2 linked regions of the Prochlorococcus marinus CUG1415 genome follow. The main gene of each other region encodes a partner of the protein of the gene in region 2 in a complex. Links are inferred from orthologs where the notes say so. Each region holds a gene or a part of one and is shown on either strand. Other genes may lie near its edges. The genes, in order: pheS and pheT.

The links.
Region 1: the proteins of pheT (region 2) and pheS are in contact, whole or in part, in a crystal structure (PDB 6P24), measured with the Escherichia coli proteins. The link is inferred for Prochlorococcus marinus CUG1415 from one-to-one orthologs.

The regions. Positions count from the first base shown.
Region 1 is NZ_JAAORL010000002.1:223,717-232,592, reverse strand. What follows is about bases 2,914-5,816. They hold pheS (phenylalanine--tRNA ligase subunit alpha), read left to right. Parts: upstream 2,914-3,812; coding sequence 3,813-4,820; downstream 4,821-5,816. Other genes in these bases: cbiT (precorrin-6Y C5,15-methyltransferase (decarboxylating) subunit CbiT), read right to left, coding at 5,813-5,816; HA143_RS07300 (NAD(+) kinase), read left to right, coding at 4,891-5,799; surE (5'/3'-nucleotidase SurE), read right to left, coding at 2,935-3,744; HA143_RS07315 (DUF3611 family protein), read left to right, coding at 2,914-2,955. Also shown: HA143_RS07335 (hypothetical protein), read right to left, coding at 1-55; sulfur carrier protein ThiS, read right to left, coding at 168-377; HA143_RS07325 (thiamine phosphate synthase), read right to left, coding at 334-1,422; HA143_RS07320 (bifunctional riboflavin kinase/FAD synthetase), read right to left, coding at 1,430-2,353; more of HA143_RS07315, read left to right, coding at 2,422-2,913; more of cbiT, read right to left, coding at 5,817-7,087; HA143_RS07290 (hypothetical protein), read left to right, coding at 7,171-7,422; HA143_RS07285 (DUF3122 domain-containing protein), read left to right, coding at 7,397-7,897; bifunctional diaminohydroxyphosphoribosylaminopyrimidine deaminase/5-amino-6-(5-phosphoribosylamino)uracil reductase RibD, read left to right, coding at 7,913-8,876.
Region 2 is NZ_JAAORL010000001.1:875,921-884,960, forward strand. The notes cover bases 5,163-8,229. They hold pheT (phenylalanine--tRNA ligase subunit beta), read right to left. Parts: upstream 7,885-8,229; coding sequence 5,440-7,884; downstream 5,163-5,439. Other genes in these bases: HA143_RS04980 (hypothetical protein), read right to left, coding at 5,163-5,334; rpmG (50S ribosomal protein L33), read left to right, coding at 7,986-8,180; rpsR (30S ribosomal protein S18), read left to right, coding at 8,193-8,229. Also shown: metH (methionine synthase), read left to right, coding at 1-2,286; HA143_RS04960 (hypothetical protein), read right to left, coding at 2,296-2,514; HA143_RS04965 (DUF2237 family protein), read left to right, coding at 2,616-2,999; HA143_RS04970 (DUF4922 domain-containing protein), read left to right, coding at 3,048-3,878; more of HA143_RS04980, read right to left, coding at 5,086-5,162; more of rpsR, read left to right, coding at 8,230-8,414; HA143_RS05000 (ribonuclease catalytic domain-containing protein), read left to right, coding at 8,460-9,040.

The sequences.
Region 1 (8,876 bases), on a different replicon or contig from region 2:
CCCCATTTTGCTCCCATTTTAGGGATCTTGAATTGCTATCAATTTTTTCTTTCATTATTTTATTTAAGTATTAAAAATATAAAACGAAAACAGAAAAAAATTGGTTATTGTTTCAAGCTTAAACTTAAAAAAATATGAAGATTTTTAATATACAAAGATTTTATCTTTTAACCACCACCAACTATTGAAACGATTTCTAAATTATCCCCATCTTTAAGTTTCACTTTGTCCCATTTTATTGAATTAATAATTAAATTGTTTAACTCGACAACAATTGTGTTGGGTTTATATCCCATGTAATATAGCGCTTTAGATAGTAGAGCATTTTCTTGATCAAGTTCTATTTTTTTTTCCTCGCCATTTACCTTGATTTTCATGAGACAACTCTTTTAAAATCATAATAGCGTCTTCTTTAGGATCTTCAGAATTCATTAATTGAGAAACTAAGGCAACTTTTTTAAAACCATTGCTTTTTAAATATGAAAGATTTTTTGTCGTAACTCCTCCGATAGCAAACCAAGGAATATTCAAATCTTTTGTTAATGTTTTGATCTTTTCAATACCTATAGGCTTTTTGTTCTTTTTTGTTGCAGTTTCAAATACTGGTCCTATTCCTATGTAATCACAACCCTCTTTAAGAGCATTAGAAATATCAATTTCATTATTTGCGCTCATACCAATAATTTTTGAATATCCTAATAATTTTCTTGCGGTTTTTAAATCTAAATCATCTTGTCCAAGATGAATTCCATCAGCATTTGAAGCTAAAGCTATATCAACTCTATCGTTAATAATTAACAACGAATTATATCTTTTACATAGATTTTTAATCTGAATTGCTTCTTTAAGATGATCTTTATCAGTTCCCGTTTTAAATCTATGTTGAATGATTCTTACTCCAGCAATTAAAATCTCTTCTATTATTTCTAATAAGTTTTCCTTTTGATCTGTGATGACATATAAGTCATTTTGTTTTAATATTTCCTCCGAATTCTTATGCTTGCTTAAACTTAATAAGTCGACTTCTAGAGAATAAATTTCATATCTTATTGCCGAAGCGATTTTTGAAAGCTCATGATTATGTAGCCTTGAGAATTCTTCTATCACTCTTAATGCTTCTTGAACTCTACCTGAATTAGAACTTAAGATTTGCTCAGAGCTCTTTCTTTTGATTTGCTCTTGATGAGTTAATCCTTTGCATTTGTCCTCAATATGATTCCTAGATTGTTTATAAACTTCTAAATGATTTTTCCCTAAAATTTGTCTAAAATTTTTAATCCTTTCAACATATTTTTCTTTGCCTAGACCAAATCTGGCCCAATCCTCTAGTACTCTTAGTCCTTCTCTAGCTCTATCAAGATTAGCGTCAATAATTTGATAAATTCTTAAATCTTCAGCGTTTGTAGTATCGGAATTCCGCATTGGTAATTTATTTTTTGTAATTTTTAAAAATTCTTAGGGCATTATCTCTATCTGTTTTTATTTGATTAGAAAGTTGGTCTATATTCTTGAACTTGATTTGAGATCTAAGCTTTTCAACTGGTTCTACAGATAGATTTAAACCATATAGATCAATATCTTTATTTATTAAATGAACTTCAACAGCAGATGGCAATAAAGGATTTATTGTTGGTTGAGAGCCAAGATTCATAACAGATTCAATTTTTTGGTTGGAATTTTCAATGGTAGTCCAAGCTGCATAGACTCCTTCTCCTGGTAAAAATTTTCTGCCATCTATTTCAAGATTTGCTGTGGGCCATCCTATACTTTTTCCAATCCCTTTACCTTTAACAACCTTTCCATTAAAACTATAAGGCCTATTAAGAATTTTGAAAGCATTTTTCAGATCACTTTTCTCTAATAAATCTCTTATTCTGCTGCTGCTGATTCTACCTTCTTTGTCTTCTAAAATAGGAGTAATTTTTAGTTTTATATCCGTATCTTTAATTGTATTTTTTATAGTATTTATGTCTCCACTTCTTTTAAAACCAAATTTAAAATTAGCACCTACAGAAATGTTTTTTGCCTGTAATTGATTTATTAAGATTTCTCTTACAAATCTTTCTGCACTTAATTTAGATAGTTCCTTATCAAAGGGAATCAGAACTAATTGTTCAATCCCAAGATCTTCAAGAATAGGTAGTTTTTCATCTGGGAGATCAAGTCTAAGGCGCGTTTCTTTATATAGAACTTCTCTGGGATGTGGCCAGAAACTCGCAATTGTTGGGGTATATAGATTTTCTTCAACTACACTTTTTATTAATTTTCTGTGGCCAGCATGTAGGCCATCAAAACTTCCAATAGCTATTGAAGTAGGATTCTTAACTTCAGATGGCGATATTAAAGAGATCAAAAGATTACGTGCAATTTTATGATTTTGATGGCAAATTTGAATAGATTATAGTTTATTCAATCAAATGAATGTCTGACAAAATTGATTTTCAGTCCCTTTCATTTGGAATGCGACGCATTGGATGGATACGCTTTTGGGTTCAATCCATTTTAGGTGTTGTCGTTGCGGCTGTTTTGCTTTTTTCAAATGTTGTTAATAATAACGAAGGACAGCTTGGCTTAGCGCCTGGACTATCACTTACAACAATATCCTTGATTTTACTACTTTTTAGTCTTTGGCAAGGTTGGTTAATAGTTAGAACTGGTAGAGCAATCGCAAGCAACGCAAGACCCTCAAGAGGACAAACTAGTAAATTAATAAAAAGAGGTCTCATAGTCGATTTATTAGGAATTTTGTTTGGATTAATTGGATATCAAGCTCTTATGGGTGCTCTATTTATACAAGCATCCTCTCAAACAACTGGACAATTGATAACAGCGACATCTGATATCCCAATTACTGGACTTGAAATATTATCAGTTCTCAGTAATACACAAGTTATTGCTGCGCATTTTTTAGGTCTTTGCTTTTCTTTATGGCTTTTAAGAAGGATTTACAAATAAATTATTAATTTTAGGTAAGTCGTCTAAATTACCCCTCCAAAATAAATCTGGTTCTACAGGTGTAAGCGAAATTTTATTGTCTTGTATTTGAGATACGTCACTGGGCCAGTTTTTTGGACCATAACCTTTTGATTTGAGATCTAAAACTACCTCACCTGCCAACCAATAATAATCGTCACCCCTTGGGTCTTCCCTTTTGGAAAATTGATTTTTATATTTTCTTACTGATAATCTTGTCCAGGATAATTCTTTTATTTTACTTTTCTCGCAAGGAGGTATATTCAAGTTTAATAGAAGTGAAGCTGGCCAGCTATCAATAATTGCTTGTTCGGCAATATTCATTGCAATTTCTCCAGCAAATTCAAAATTCTTCCATTTAAAACTAGCAACACTTATTGCCATGGAAGGAACATTTTCTAAGGTGCCTTCCATCGCTGCAGCGACTGTCCCTGAACAAAAAATATCTGTTCCTAAATTGGGCCCGTGATTTATTCCAGATAGAATTAGATCAGGTTTATTATCCAAGAGTTCAGATAGTGCTAATTTGACGCAATCAGCAGGCGTGCCAGAACATCCCCAAGCTTCAATGCCTTCCCCAAATAATTCGTCCGCTCTTTCCACTCTTAATGGAGATTGTAAAGTAAGACCATGACCAGTAGCTGATCTTTCTTGGTCAGGACATACTACTTTTACCTTATGCCCTCTTTTTTGCGCTGATTTTGCTAAAGCTCTTATCCCCGCAGCAAAAACACCATCATCATTGCTAATTAATATATTTAACGGTTTCATTAATCAATACATTTTATTTATGGACGATATTTAAGTAAGATAAAGCAATACTTATTTTTACTATATCAGTGAGTCAAATTGAATCATTAAGTCAAATTGAGGAAAAACTAAATAATCTTTCTCTTAAAGCAAAAAATAATATAGATAATTCCAATACTAAGGAAGAACTGGATCAATTAAGAGTTTCCTTGCTAGGGAAAAAGGGCCATTTGTCAATTATCTTGAAAACAATGGGTCAATTATCTGCTACTGATAGACCAATTGTTGGTCAGAAGGCAAATTTAATAAAGATTAATTTGCAAGAATTAATAACCAAAAGAAAAAATCAATTAAATAGTGAAGCCTTAGAGAAAAAGATTAAAACAGAAAAAATTGATGTAACTATTCCTCCAATTGGAACCCCCCCTGGAAGTAAACATCCTTTAATTTCAACTCAAGATGAGATCATAGATATTTTTTGTGGTTTAGGATATTCAGTTGAAAGTGGACCTGAAATAGAAACTGATTTTTATAATTTTGAGTCTCTCAATATACCTAAAAATCATCCTGCGAGAGATATGCAGGATACTTTCTATTTAGATGAGAATCGACTTTTGAGGACTCATACTTCTCCCGTTCAGATAAGATACTTGGAAAATAATCCTCCTCCAGTAAGAATTATTGCTCCAGGAAGAGTTTACAGGAGAGATGCTGTAGATGCTACTCATTCTCCTGTATTTAATCAGGTTGAGGTTTTATGTATAGATAAAGGTATTAATTTTAGTCATCTAAGAGGAACGGTTCTTACTTTTTTAAAGACATTTTTTGGAGATATCCCTGTAAGATTTAGAGCTAGTTATTTCCCATTTACTGAACCTTCAGCCGAAGTAGATGTTCAATGGAAAGGTAAATGGTTAGAAGTAATGGGATGCGGAATGGTAGATCCTAAGGTCTTAGAAAAATTAGGAATAGATTCTGAGACATGGACCGGATTCGCAGCTGGATTAGGAGTTGAAAGATTTTGCATGGTAAGACATCAGATTGACGACATAAGAAAATTTTATACAAATGATCTTAGATTCTTAGAACAGTTCTAATAAAATTGAAATTTTAAATTAGGATTGTCAAGCAAATTAGTTTAAAATAGTTATAGTTTTAGTTTTTTGATTGGTACGTAAAGCAGGGCTAATCGTTAATGATGGGAAAGAACTTGCTGTTCAAACTGCAAGTTCAGTTCAGAATAAATTGGAAAAATCCAATTATGAAGTTGTAAGAGTTAGTAGCTCTGGCGGAATGGTTGGATTCGCCAATCCTGATCAACATGTTCGTCCTTTGGGGTATAAGAACTGTGTTCCAGAGGGGTTTGACTCGTCAATGGAATTTGCAATTGTTCTTGGTGGAGATGGAACTGTTCTATCTGCAGCAAGGCAAACAGCACCTGCTAAAATTCCAATCCTTACAATAAATACAGGTCATTTAGGTTTTCTTGCGGAAGCTTATTTATCAAATCTTGATGAAGCAATAGATAAAATCATTGCTGGAAATTGGGATATTGAAGAAAGAACTTGCTTCATAATAAGTGTTATGAGGAATGAACAGAGAAGATGGGAGTCTCTATGCCTTAATGAAATGGCCCTTCATAGAGAACCTCTTACAAGTATGTGTCATTTTGAGATTTCTATAGGGCGACATGCTCCTGTGGATATTTCAGCTGATGGCGTAATTTTATCTACTCCAACTGGTTCTACTGCTTATTCTCTGAGTGCTGGAGGACCAGTTATTACACCTGATTGCCCAGTTGTGCAATTAACTCCAATTGCTCCACATTCATTGGCCTCAAGGGCATTGGTTTTTAATGATTCAGAGCCAGTGACTGTTTTCCCCGCAACTCCTGAAAGGTTGGTAATGGTTGTTGATGGAAATGCTGGTTGTTATGTTTGGCCTGAAGATAGAGTTTTAATAAGAAAAAGTAAACACTCAGTAAAGTTTATTAGACTTGAAGATCATGAATTTTTCCAGGTTTTAAGAAATAAACTAGGTTGGGGTTTGCCCCATGTGGCTAAACCTAACAAATAACAATTATCGAAATTTATTTTTTCCCTTTTAATAAAAAAACAGGATTATTTGGCTCTAATCTAATTCCCTCAGCGATACTTAAGCTTTTATAGGTCTGAATTAAATTTAAATTGGTTTTGAAATTTTTATCTTCTAATTCCTCTTTCAATTCTTTAATAGTTTGAATGTCAATTATTGGTATAACTATAATGTCTCCAATATTCATACCCTGAGTAAGTTTATTAATAATTTGAATTTTAGTCTTTTTATCACATCCTCCAACTACTAATCTATTAGGTATTTCAAAAGAACTTAAATTTCTTGTATTCAAGGTATTGTTTATGTCTTCTTCAAAAATAAATTTTGGTTTAACTCCAAGCCTTTTTGAGTTCTCTAGTATTAATGCTTTTGAGCCAATCCTTTTGTCGATACAAAACAAATCTAAATTAGGCCTTAATTTTAATGCCTCTAAACCAATTGACCCACAACCTGCTCCTATATCCCAGATGACACCATTTTTAGGGAGCTCTAGATCAGCTAGGATTTGAACGCGAACCTCCCTTTTAGTTAATAAATTTGGTCTATCATCAAAAGTTTTAAAAATATGGTCACTGATTCCGAAAATAGGGAGATTATTATTTGAGTAATTTTTCTTTGTTTCTGTAAGAACAACAATGTTCAAACTTGATATGTCTGAGGGCAATGAATCTTTAAGATTTAATTTTCTTATATTTTCATTGTCGAAGCCTATCTCTTCACAGAGCCAAAAATCATAGAAATCAATCAGATTTAATTCTGATAAGTTTTTTTTGATTATTTCTAAACTTTTGTTATTGGAATCTGTAATAATAGCCAAACTTGAAGGCTTTGCTTTTAGAGCCTCAACTAACTTAGTCGAATCTCTGCCGTGCATACTTACATTAACAGTATCTTGCCATGGGATCTTTAACTTACTAAACGCTAATTGAATGCAAGTATTTGAAGGGTAGAAACTTAATTCATCTTTTGAAAAATTTTCTAGTAGGATTCTACCTATTCCAAACCAAAGTGGATCTCCTCTCGAAATTAAAATAACATCAGTTTTTTGAGATCTAAGCCAGTTAACAAGTTCGTTATTACTGTTACTCGAAAAAAATAATTTCTTTTTTTCTAAATCATTTTCGCTCCATGATTTAATTTCTTCAAAATATGAATTCGGAACTGCAATATTTCCTGTCTTTATAAATAAATCTTGTAATTTGGAAGGTAAATCTTCAAATATATATGAATTAATACCTACTATATGAATTTTTCTATTAACTTCAGTCATCAATATTTAATGAAAAGGAACTAAACTGTTTGAATGTTTTATTAAATTATTTTATGATTATTCGAGTTATCATAGTAAATTAATTGTCTGAAAGGAGAAAGAGATTACATGATTTATTGTTAACTCTAATTAATAAGGATAATGAATTTGAGTTTATTGAGGAAGATTCTAGCGATTTAACATCTAGCTATTCTGAAAAAGACACTTTGAATTTATCTCGAGTTATAGAAAAAAATCGTAAAATAATCAAAAGGTATCAAGCTATTGTAAGAACAGCTGTAACTTTAGATGCCCTTATGGATTCTGAAAATGAAGAAAATTACAAAATCAAATAAAAATATTTTTTTAAAAGGAATATTACTTTTGATTTTACTACTATCCTTTATTTTTAACCCAATAAAAGTATCTGCAGAAGTTGCAGAAACAGAAATAAATGGGGAGTTAATAAATGCTAGTAGTGAGTTTTTAAGGGACTTGGACTTTGAAACTTGGCAATTAGTAGCTTATAAATCACCTCTATTTGCAGATAAATTGATCTTGAGAGTAATAGGTTATCCAGGAAATCTTAGGATTGATCATCCCACTGACTTGAGGGTTGAATCAGGCAGAAAACAGTGGCTTTTAGATGATAAAACATTACTTAATGTAGAATTAGCAAATGATGGAAGACAAGCTGCTGCAGAATTTGATCTTGATGAATTGATTAAAAATTTAGATAAAAATAGACCATTAAGATTATTTTTGTCAGGAGTTTTTTCTGAGTTACCTGTTCCTCCTTACCTAGTTAAAGAATGGAGATCATTAAGTTGATTATTGATAGAAGAAATGTCTAAAAAAAATGTAAGCCATACAAAATGGATGAAAAGAGCAATTTTTTTGGCTTCTTTAGGTAAAAATACAACTAGTCCTAACCCAAAGGTGGGAGCAGTAATACTTGATAAAAATGGAAACCTTATTTCAGAAGGATTTCATTTCAAGGCCGGGATGCCCCATGCCGAGGCAATGGCTTTTAGGAATTTAAAAAAGGATGCTAAAGGGGGATCAATGTATGTAAATCTTGAACCTTGCTGCCACCAAGGTAAAACACCTCCATGTGTAGATAAAGTAATATCGTCAGGGATAAGAAAGGTATATGTATCTATTCAAGATCCTGATAAAAGAGTCTCTGGTAAAGGTATTAAATTGCTAAAAGAAGCTGGAATTCGAGTTCACTTAGGATTATGTAAAAAAGAATCCTTAGAATTAAATAAAGCTTTCATTCATAGGAATATTACAAAAAAGTCATTTGGTGTTCTTAAATGGGCTATGAGTATTGATGGCCGAATAGGTTTAAAAAATGGCAAAAGTAAATGGATTACTAGTGAGCAATCAAGGTCAATAGTTCATTCTTTTAGAGCAGAATTTGATGCAATAATCATTGGTGGAAACACATTAAGGAAAGATAATCCACTTTTGACTACCAGAGGTTCAAAAAATCCTGAGCCTTTGCGAGTTGTTTTTACAAAAAGTTTAGATCTCCCCTCAAAATCTAGTCTTTGGGATTGTAATAAAGCAAAAACTATAGTTATTTATGATTCTTCCACAGCAAATGAAAGCTACCTCAAAAGGATTCCAAAATGTGTGGAGGTTGAAAAGATACCATCAGATAATCCAGAGTTAATTTCAAAATTACTTGCTAAAAGAGGGTGTAATAAAATCCTGTGGGAATGTGGTCCTAGATTGGCTACCGCCGCTATCCAAACTAATTGTATTCAGGAAATTATTACTTTTATTGCTCCAAAAATATTAG
Region 2 (9,040 bases):
AAAATGGAAAGTGGATTAAAGTCAGCGGGCGGTAAATGTATTATAAATTCCACCAATTACGAAGACGGTGATGAAAGGTTTGATCAAGTTCTTAATTTGGCCTTAGGTTATGGTTCAGGGCTTGTTGTAGGAACTATTGATGAAGATGGAATGGCTAGGAATTCAGATAAAAAATATAACATTGTTAAAAGAGCGATTAATAGAACCAGAGAATGTGGTTTATCAGATTATGAGCTCTTTTTTGATCCATTAGCACTACCAATATCAACTGGGATAGAAGAAGATAGATTAAATGCCAAAGAGACAATTAGTGCTATCTCTAAAATTCGTGAAAATTTTCCAGAAATACATATTATATTAGGGATTTCGAACATAAGTTTTGGTCTATCACCATTATCTAGAATTAATTTAAATTCAATATTTTTAGATGAGTGCATTAATGCAGGATTGGATTCTGCTATCATCGCCCCAAATAAAATTTTGCCATTATCAAAAATTCCCGAAGAAACTAAAAAGCTTTGCTTGGATTTGATATATGACAAAAGAGAATTTAAAGATGATATTTGTACTTATGATCCATTAGTGGAACTAACAAAGGCTTTTCAAGATTTATCTATTCAGGATTTCAAAAAAGCATCTTCGGAAAATAAAAATTTAACTCTGGAAGAAAGTTTAAAAAATCATATTATTGATGGAGAAAAAATTGGTTTAGAGGATCAATTAAATAAAGCGTTAAAAAAATATAAACCTCTTGAAATAATAAATACATTTTTACTAGATGGGATGAAAGTTGTAGGCGATTTATTTGGCTCGGGTCAAATGCAATTGCCATTCGTACTACAATCTGCTGAAACAATGAAATTTGCTGTTTCAATTTTAGAACCATATATGGAAACTGTAGATGAAAATAGATCTAATGGAAAACTCTTAATTGCCACTGTCAAAGGCGATGTTCATGATATTGGAAAAAATTTGGTTGATATAATACTTACAAATAACGGTTATGACGTAATAAATCTTGGAATAAAGCAAGATGTCTCTGCAATTATAGATGCACAAAAGAAGCACAATGCAGATTGCATCGCTATGAGCGGATTACTTGTAAAGTCAACTGCATTTATGAAAGATAATTTAGAGGCTTTTAACAATGAAGATATTAGTGTACCTGTCATATTAGGAGGCGCAGCGTTAACGCCAAAATTTGTAAATGAAGACTGCAGCAAAATATATAAAGGAAAAATATTGTACGGAAAAGATGCATTCACTGATCTAAAATTTATGAATGAATATATGGATAATAAAAAAAAGGGAAACTGGTCAAATACAAAGGGATTTATTAATAATGAGGGTATAGATATTAATTTAGCTTCATCAAAAACCAACTCTGAAGTGGTTAATAAATCAAAGTCCATAAGCAATGAGACTTATAAATTAAATTTAAAAGAAAATTTTATAAGATCTAAATTTATAAATGAAGAAGAACCCATTAAACCTCCTTTTTTGGGAACGAAAGTCATAAATGATGTCAATATAGATTTGAATAAGTTAATTTTTTATTTAGATAAAAAAGCTCTATTTAGTGGTCAATGGCAAATAAAAAAAGGGAAAAACCAAAGCGTAGAAGAATACAATAACTATTTGGATTCATATGCTAATCCATTGTTAGATAAATGGTTAGAGACAATTGTAGATAAAAAACTTATTTCACCCAAAGCAGTTTATGGATATTTCAGATGTGGTAGAAAAGATAATAGTATTTTTTTATTTGATGATAAATCATTAAATAAAATTTCCCAATTCAATTTTCCAAGACAAAAATCTGGCAATAATCTTTGCATAGCTGATTTCTATTGTGATTTAAAAAATGATAAACCAATAGATATATTTCCTATGCAGGCAGTAACAATGGGTGAAATTGCTAGTGAATATTCTCAAAAATTATTTAAAGAAGATAAATATAGCGATTATTTATTATTCCATGGACTTACAGTGCAATTAGCAGAAGCTCTGGCTGAGTATATTCATGCATTAATTCGTATTGAATGTGGGTTTAGAATTGAAGAGCCAGACAAAAATAGAGAAATACTTGCTCAAAAATATAGAGGAGCTAGATTTTCATTTGGATATCCTGCATGTCCAAAAGTATCTGATTCAAACATACAATTATCATTATTGGATGCAAAAAGAATTAACTTGACCATGGATGAATCTGAACAACTTCATCCAGAACAAAGTACTACAGCTATCATTTCACTACACTCAAAAGCTAAATATTTCAGCGCTTAAGCTAAATCTTTAGTTGTTTTCTAGATATTCAATAATTTCTTGCTGAAGTTCTTCCATTGTTTCATTATCACCCAGATCAAGTCCCTCACCTGCTGCATCTTGCGTTAATTCAAGATAGTATGAAGCACCATCACTAGATAAAAATTCTAATGCGGAAGTTTCTTCACTATCTTTAAAAGCATCATAAAGAGCTTTAAATGCTATGTTTTCAGTAAAGTCCCAATCCATAATGAAAAAAACCTTATTAGAATTATTACCTCCTCACCCCCCATACTCGTCAACCTTTTTTTAAGAAATGTTGGTGTTTTATTATTATTTAAAAAAAATCTATGACTATGAATAATCAAATTCAATTGAATGTCTTAGCAGAAAAAATTGAGCTTTGTAATTGTGCACCTATGACAGGCTGGTTCAGAGATGGATTTTGCAACTATGACAAAAATGATGGTGGGAATCATTCTATATGTTGTGTAATGGATGATAATTTCCTGAAATATAGTAAATCACAAGGTAATGATTTAATAACTCCCATGCCTATTTATTCGTTTCCAGGACTAAAGGATGGAGATCATTGGTGTATTTGTCTTGATAGGTGGAAGCAAGCATTATTAGACGGACTAGCACCAAAAGTAATATTAGAATCAACAAATATTATAGTCTTAGAATCAGTACCTCTAAAAAAATTGAAAGAATATCAATTTAATAAAAAGTAATTACAAATTTATTATTTTTTTTAGAATGATTATGATAACTTTTTTTAAATGAGTTTAGAAATATTTTGGGAAAAAGCATTAGAACAAACTCGATTATCAATTGATGATGAATCATTATATCCACTCAAAACTGATATTATTACAAGCGATTTATATGAAAAAGATGACTTCATAATTAGAAAGCTTGATACTTCAAAATTTAATAAAAAAAAACTTTACGGTCCTAAGCAGAATCCATTTAGTCCATGGGAAAAGATACTAGAAATCGACAAAATTGATAATAATCATCAATTAATATTAAATAAGTACCCTGTACAAAAAGGGCATATTTTACTAATAACAAATAGTTGGCAACCTCAAAATGGATGGATAGATATTAATGATTGGAATGCGATCAAAAAAGTTAATAAAGATACTAGTGGATTATGGTTTTTTAACAGTTCTCCTATTGCAGGAGCAAGTCAACCTCACAGGCATTTTCAACTTCTACGTAGATCTAAAGATGAGATATCTTGCCCAAGAGAAAAGTGGTTTTTAGAAATGAAATTAGTTAAAGATTGTGATAGTAAGCTTAAAAAGAATATTATCGTATCCAAATTTAACTTTTTAGAAAATTCATCATCTCTTTTAGAATTGTATTTAGAATTATGTAAGAAATTAGGACTTGGGGACCCTATTAAGGATAGAAAACCGAGATATCCATACAATCTTTTAATAACTAATAAATGGATTGCAATTATAAAAAGAAGTAATGATAATATCCATGGATTCAGTATTAACGGTTTAGGGTTCGCAGGGTATTTACTAGTAACTGAAAAATCGGATATTAATTATTTAAAAAAATTTGGCCCAGAAAAACTTTTAGAATGTTTTGTTTGAATACTAATTAATAACTTCAGGTTCTTTATCTCTGCTTATTTGGCTTTCTAGAACTTCTATAGAAGCTGTTACAGAAGCAATCTTACGTTCAAGAGAATCTTTAATATAATTGAGCATTTCTAATTTCTTATGTTGATAAAAGCTCTTTTTTTCTTTTGATGACTTGAAATAACAATTAAGCATTTTATTATTATTATAAAAAGATAATTAATTAAATTGGGGCATTGAGATAAGTAGGTTTAGAATTAAAGATAATATTCAATATAGACTTTCAATTGATTTTGAATAAAATTAAATAAATTCCTTATTATTTAAGAATAAGATTATTGAATATACCTAAAGATTCAAATACTAAATGAATTTCAATAGATTTACCTGAAGGAATAATTTCTAGGTTTGATCAATTACGATAATAGTGGGGTTATAGAGCTATAGGAGCTGTAAGAAAAGTTATTAACAGAACTTATTCAAGAAGATGATTTTCTACCTAATAGCCAACAGCTAGAAATAGACTTTAGCGAGAAAAAGAATAATAATGTAAATTTAAAAATTGATGAAAATACTGCATTGCTATTAATTAAATCAGACGTTAAAAAAAGAAGTTAATGAAATATCTTTAAAATAAAATAGTTTCAAATAACGATCAATATAGAGAAAAAGCTAATTTAAACATAAGCCTTAGAGACGCATCCAAATGCGGAAGATGTTCAACAGATCAAATGAGGATGATAAATGAAGAATATCAATTCATAAAAAAACTATGGAGGAGATAGTATACTAATTCTCATATAAGACTAAATACAGGTCTACTTATTAGTCTAATATAAGATTAATGTTACTTATTAAATTGCAGGCCTTCATCCATTTATTTATTAGTCCAAATTTAAATAAACATTTATTTTGAATAAAAAGAAATTAAAATAGAATTTACCGTGTCGAGTTATAAGAAATTTATCTGTATAGCAATTCTTACATGAGACTAACTATTAGTCTAATACCTAGTCTTAAAATAGAGAAATAAGATAAATAAATCAATTGATTTACTTAGTACATTTTTATTTGAAAACTTCTGTAAACATGAAATTTTATTTAAATTGATTAATAAATCAATGAATCATGTCCTCTCTATGTCCAGAGAATAAAGGATGACTATAAATCACTGCTATAAAAGAGTTTTATATCTATTAGTACTGTCTTATAGACAGTACTACTTGGATTGAAGCTTTTGAATGGCAGTTTGCTTATCAATACTAGGAACATCACTTAATCCGTTAACATCAAACCAAGAAGCAGTAGCCCAATCAAATCCTTCCCCAAAAGTATTATCGGGAGCAGTTATATACCAATGGCATGATGCATCAGGTACATCAATAGAGCATTTCGACCAATCATCTGCCCACTGAGGGACTTGTACCCAAAGAACAGAAGATAGCAATAGAGACAAAAAATTGATCATGAGTCATATAATACAACATTAATCAGTTTTACAGGATTATTGCTTATCTTATATAAGAATTATGATTAGACTCATTAATAGTCTCAAATAAGACTATCAGTATAGTTAATTCCTCAGCTTTGTATTAAAACTATTTTCAACTTTAGAAATAATGCTTGAGTGTATTGAATTAATATCTGAGTCCAGTAATGTTTTATTTTTATCTCTATAAGATAATCTAAATGTATAGCTTATATAATCCTCCCCAAGTTTAATATCTTTAAAAACATCTATTAAATATACATCCTCTAAAAGATTTTTTCCTGTTTTTCTTATTTCTGAAGTTATATCGCTAATTAAAAATTCCTTACTGAAAACAAAATTAATATCCCTTTCCATTTTCGGAACAATTGGGTATTGCTTAAATATTGGAATCCATTTATTTTTTCTTGTACTAGCTCCCAAGAGGTTAGCTACATTAATGCTAAATAAATAAACTTTTTTTAATGACTTCTTTTCTAGTATTAATTTTGGATGAATTTCTCCAAAATAACCTGCATCTTTACCCTCAATAATTAATTTTGCTGTTCTTCCTGGATGTAGAAAATCAAATGAGTCAGTAGGTTTATCGTCAATTTTTATATTCAAACATGCTAAGGCTTCCTTTAACTTTCCTCTAGCCTGATAATAATTAAGATCATTATCCTTATCCGAATTTACCCATTTTCCAAATTTTCTATTGCCATAAATTGCACCATTCAGTACTTCTTCTTGAATGGACTCAGTATTCTTATGAAAAACATTTCCAATTTCAAATATATAACAACTTGTTTGTCCAGCTTTTATATTCCGGTTTACAATCTCCAAATGTTCTTTCCAGATATTATTTCTTAGGCAGCTAGTTTCTAATAACAAAGGATTAGAAATCTTTATAAGTGTTTCTTTATCTTCTGGAACTAGAGAGTAGCTAAGTACTTCATTAAAACCATTTTCTGTAAACCCATTTTTTACTTTTCTCAATGCCAACTGTTCTGATGACAATTTCCCAGGCTTAATTGGATTAGGAAGGTTCAAGTCGAATCTGTCATAGCCTATTAATCTCGCAATTTCTTCAATTAAATCTATTTCTCTGATTAAATCTTGTGATCTATTAGGAATTACTGCTACATCCCAGCCATATTCTTTATTCTTTAAAGTACAACCTATGAGTGTTAATTTATCAACTATTTCAGTATCAGATAAATTTCTTTTTTCAAATTGATCGTTAATGATTAATGGACCAAGAATTTTATGTATTCGATTTCTACGTAATTTAATAAAAATTTCCTCATCATTTGTTAAATTCGAAGTATTTATCATTGGTAAATTAATAGAAAAATATTCTTCTAGAAGATTAATAGCTCTAGTAACTGCAGTTATTGTATTTTTTGATGAAATCCCTTTTTCATATCTACTGCTAGATTCTGTTCTAATGCCAACCGCCTTTGAAGATTTTCTTATAGTAACTGGATTAAAAACAGCGCCTTCAAGGTAAATAGAAGAGGTAGTATTGGTTACAGAAGTCTCTAACCCACCTATCACCCCAGCAATAGCAACAGGTTTATCACAACAAGTAATTACTGTAATATTTTCATTTAATTCATAGTTTTTACCATCTAAACATACAAGGCTTTCATTATCCTTGGCTTTTCGCACAGAGAAGTCTTCAGGAGAAACATCCTTTCCAATTAAATTAGATAGTTTTTCTTTATCAAACGCATGCAAAGGTTGTCCTTGCTCTAAAAGAATATAGTTTGTTAAATCCACTATAAGATTAATCGATTTTATACCTGATTTTTCTATACGGTCTTTAAGCCATTTTGGCGATAATTTATCTCCATTTACTCCATCAATGCAGCTTATTGTATAAATGCAATTAGATTTTATAGCCTCTGGGCAAAGTTTAATTCCCTTAAGTAAATGAATATTGTATTTATGGTTTAATTCTGGAAAATTGAATGTGGATTCTAAAAGGGCAGAAATTTCACGGGCTATACCTATAACCGACATTCCGTCAGGTCTATTAGCTGTAATGGCTAAATCATATATAAAATCATTTAACTGAAGCAATTCAGCCCCTGGAGTGCCAAGTTCATGTTTCAAGGCTAAATCTTCATCAATGATCTCTATCCCTTCGCTAGAGTCTTCTAATCCTAATTCCTGCAGAGAGCATATCATTCCTTCACTCATGACACCTCTAATTTCACTTCTTTTAATAGTTAAATCAACTGCATTTAATTTCGCACCGACAGTAGCAACATAAACATAAATATTTGGTTTAATATTTCGCGCACCACAGATAATTTGTAAATTCTTTGAAGTACCAATATCGACTTGGCAAATTGAGAGTTTGTCAGATCCTTCGTGTTTTAAAACAGATAAAACCTTACCTAAAACAACACCATTTACATTTTCTGAACAATCTTCTAATGATTCAACCTCAAATCCACCAATAGACAATTTCTCAGAGAGATCTTCAGGAGTAGAAGTAATTTCTACTAAATTTTTTAACCAATTTTGAGAAACTTTCATATATATTTTTTAATCAATGATGATAAAAGAAATGAGTATATCTTCAAAAAAGTTTGTTGAAGATGTACAATAGAAAATTATACAATAAAGTATTAATTAAAATGGCCAAAAAAGGGACAAGAGTTGTAGTGACCTTGGAATGTACTGAAGCCAGGACAAGCACAGATCCTAAGAGATCAAATGGTGTCTCAAGATATACTACTGAAAAGAATCGTAGAAATACTACTGAAAGATTAGAACTAAAAAAGTTTAATCCTCATTTAAACAGAATGACAATTCATAAAGAAATAAAGTAATCAAATCAAATCATGCCTAATTCAATTTTTAAAAAACAATTATCACCTATCAAACCTGGAGATCCTATTGACTATAAGGATGTAGAACTCCTAAAAAAATTCATAACTGAGAGGGGTAAAATTTTACCAAGAAGGATGACTGGATTAACCTCAAAGCAACAAAGAGATCTTACATTAGCTGTAAAAAGAGCCAGAATTGTAGCTCTTTTACCCTTCGTAAATCCTGAAGGCTAATTTCATATTGAATATAGTTGGCACTATAATTAATATTTCAAATATTTGAAAGATTTAACTAATTTAAAAACATATATTATTGACTCTGATGATCCACATGAGGTTGATGACGCTATTTCTTTAGAAAAAAAAGAAGGAAATATAAAAAATTTATGGATACATATAAGTAATCCATGCAAACTCTTTTTGCATGACTCTAATGTTGATTTAGATGCAAGAAGGAGAAATAGCAGTTTATATTTAATTGATCAATATGTCCCAATGCTACCAAAAGATATTCTTGAAAAGGCAAATCTAGCTCAAAATAAAGTTTCAGAAACTATTAGTGCAGCAATAGAATTCAATGACGATGGATCAGTAAATAATTATGAAATAATTGAAGCAATAATAAAACCAAAATATCAATTAACATATGAAGATGCAAATGAAATATTAGAATTAGAACCTAAAGAAGAAATTGAATTAATTGAGATTAAAAATTTATTAGAAAAAAGTATTGACTTCAGAAAGAAACAAGGAGCAATTATTTTTGATAGTCCTAATAGTAAAATTAAATTATATAAGGATAAAGTTATACTAAATAAATTAGAGAAAACAATATCACAAATTATAGTTGCAGAATCAAT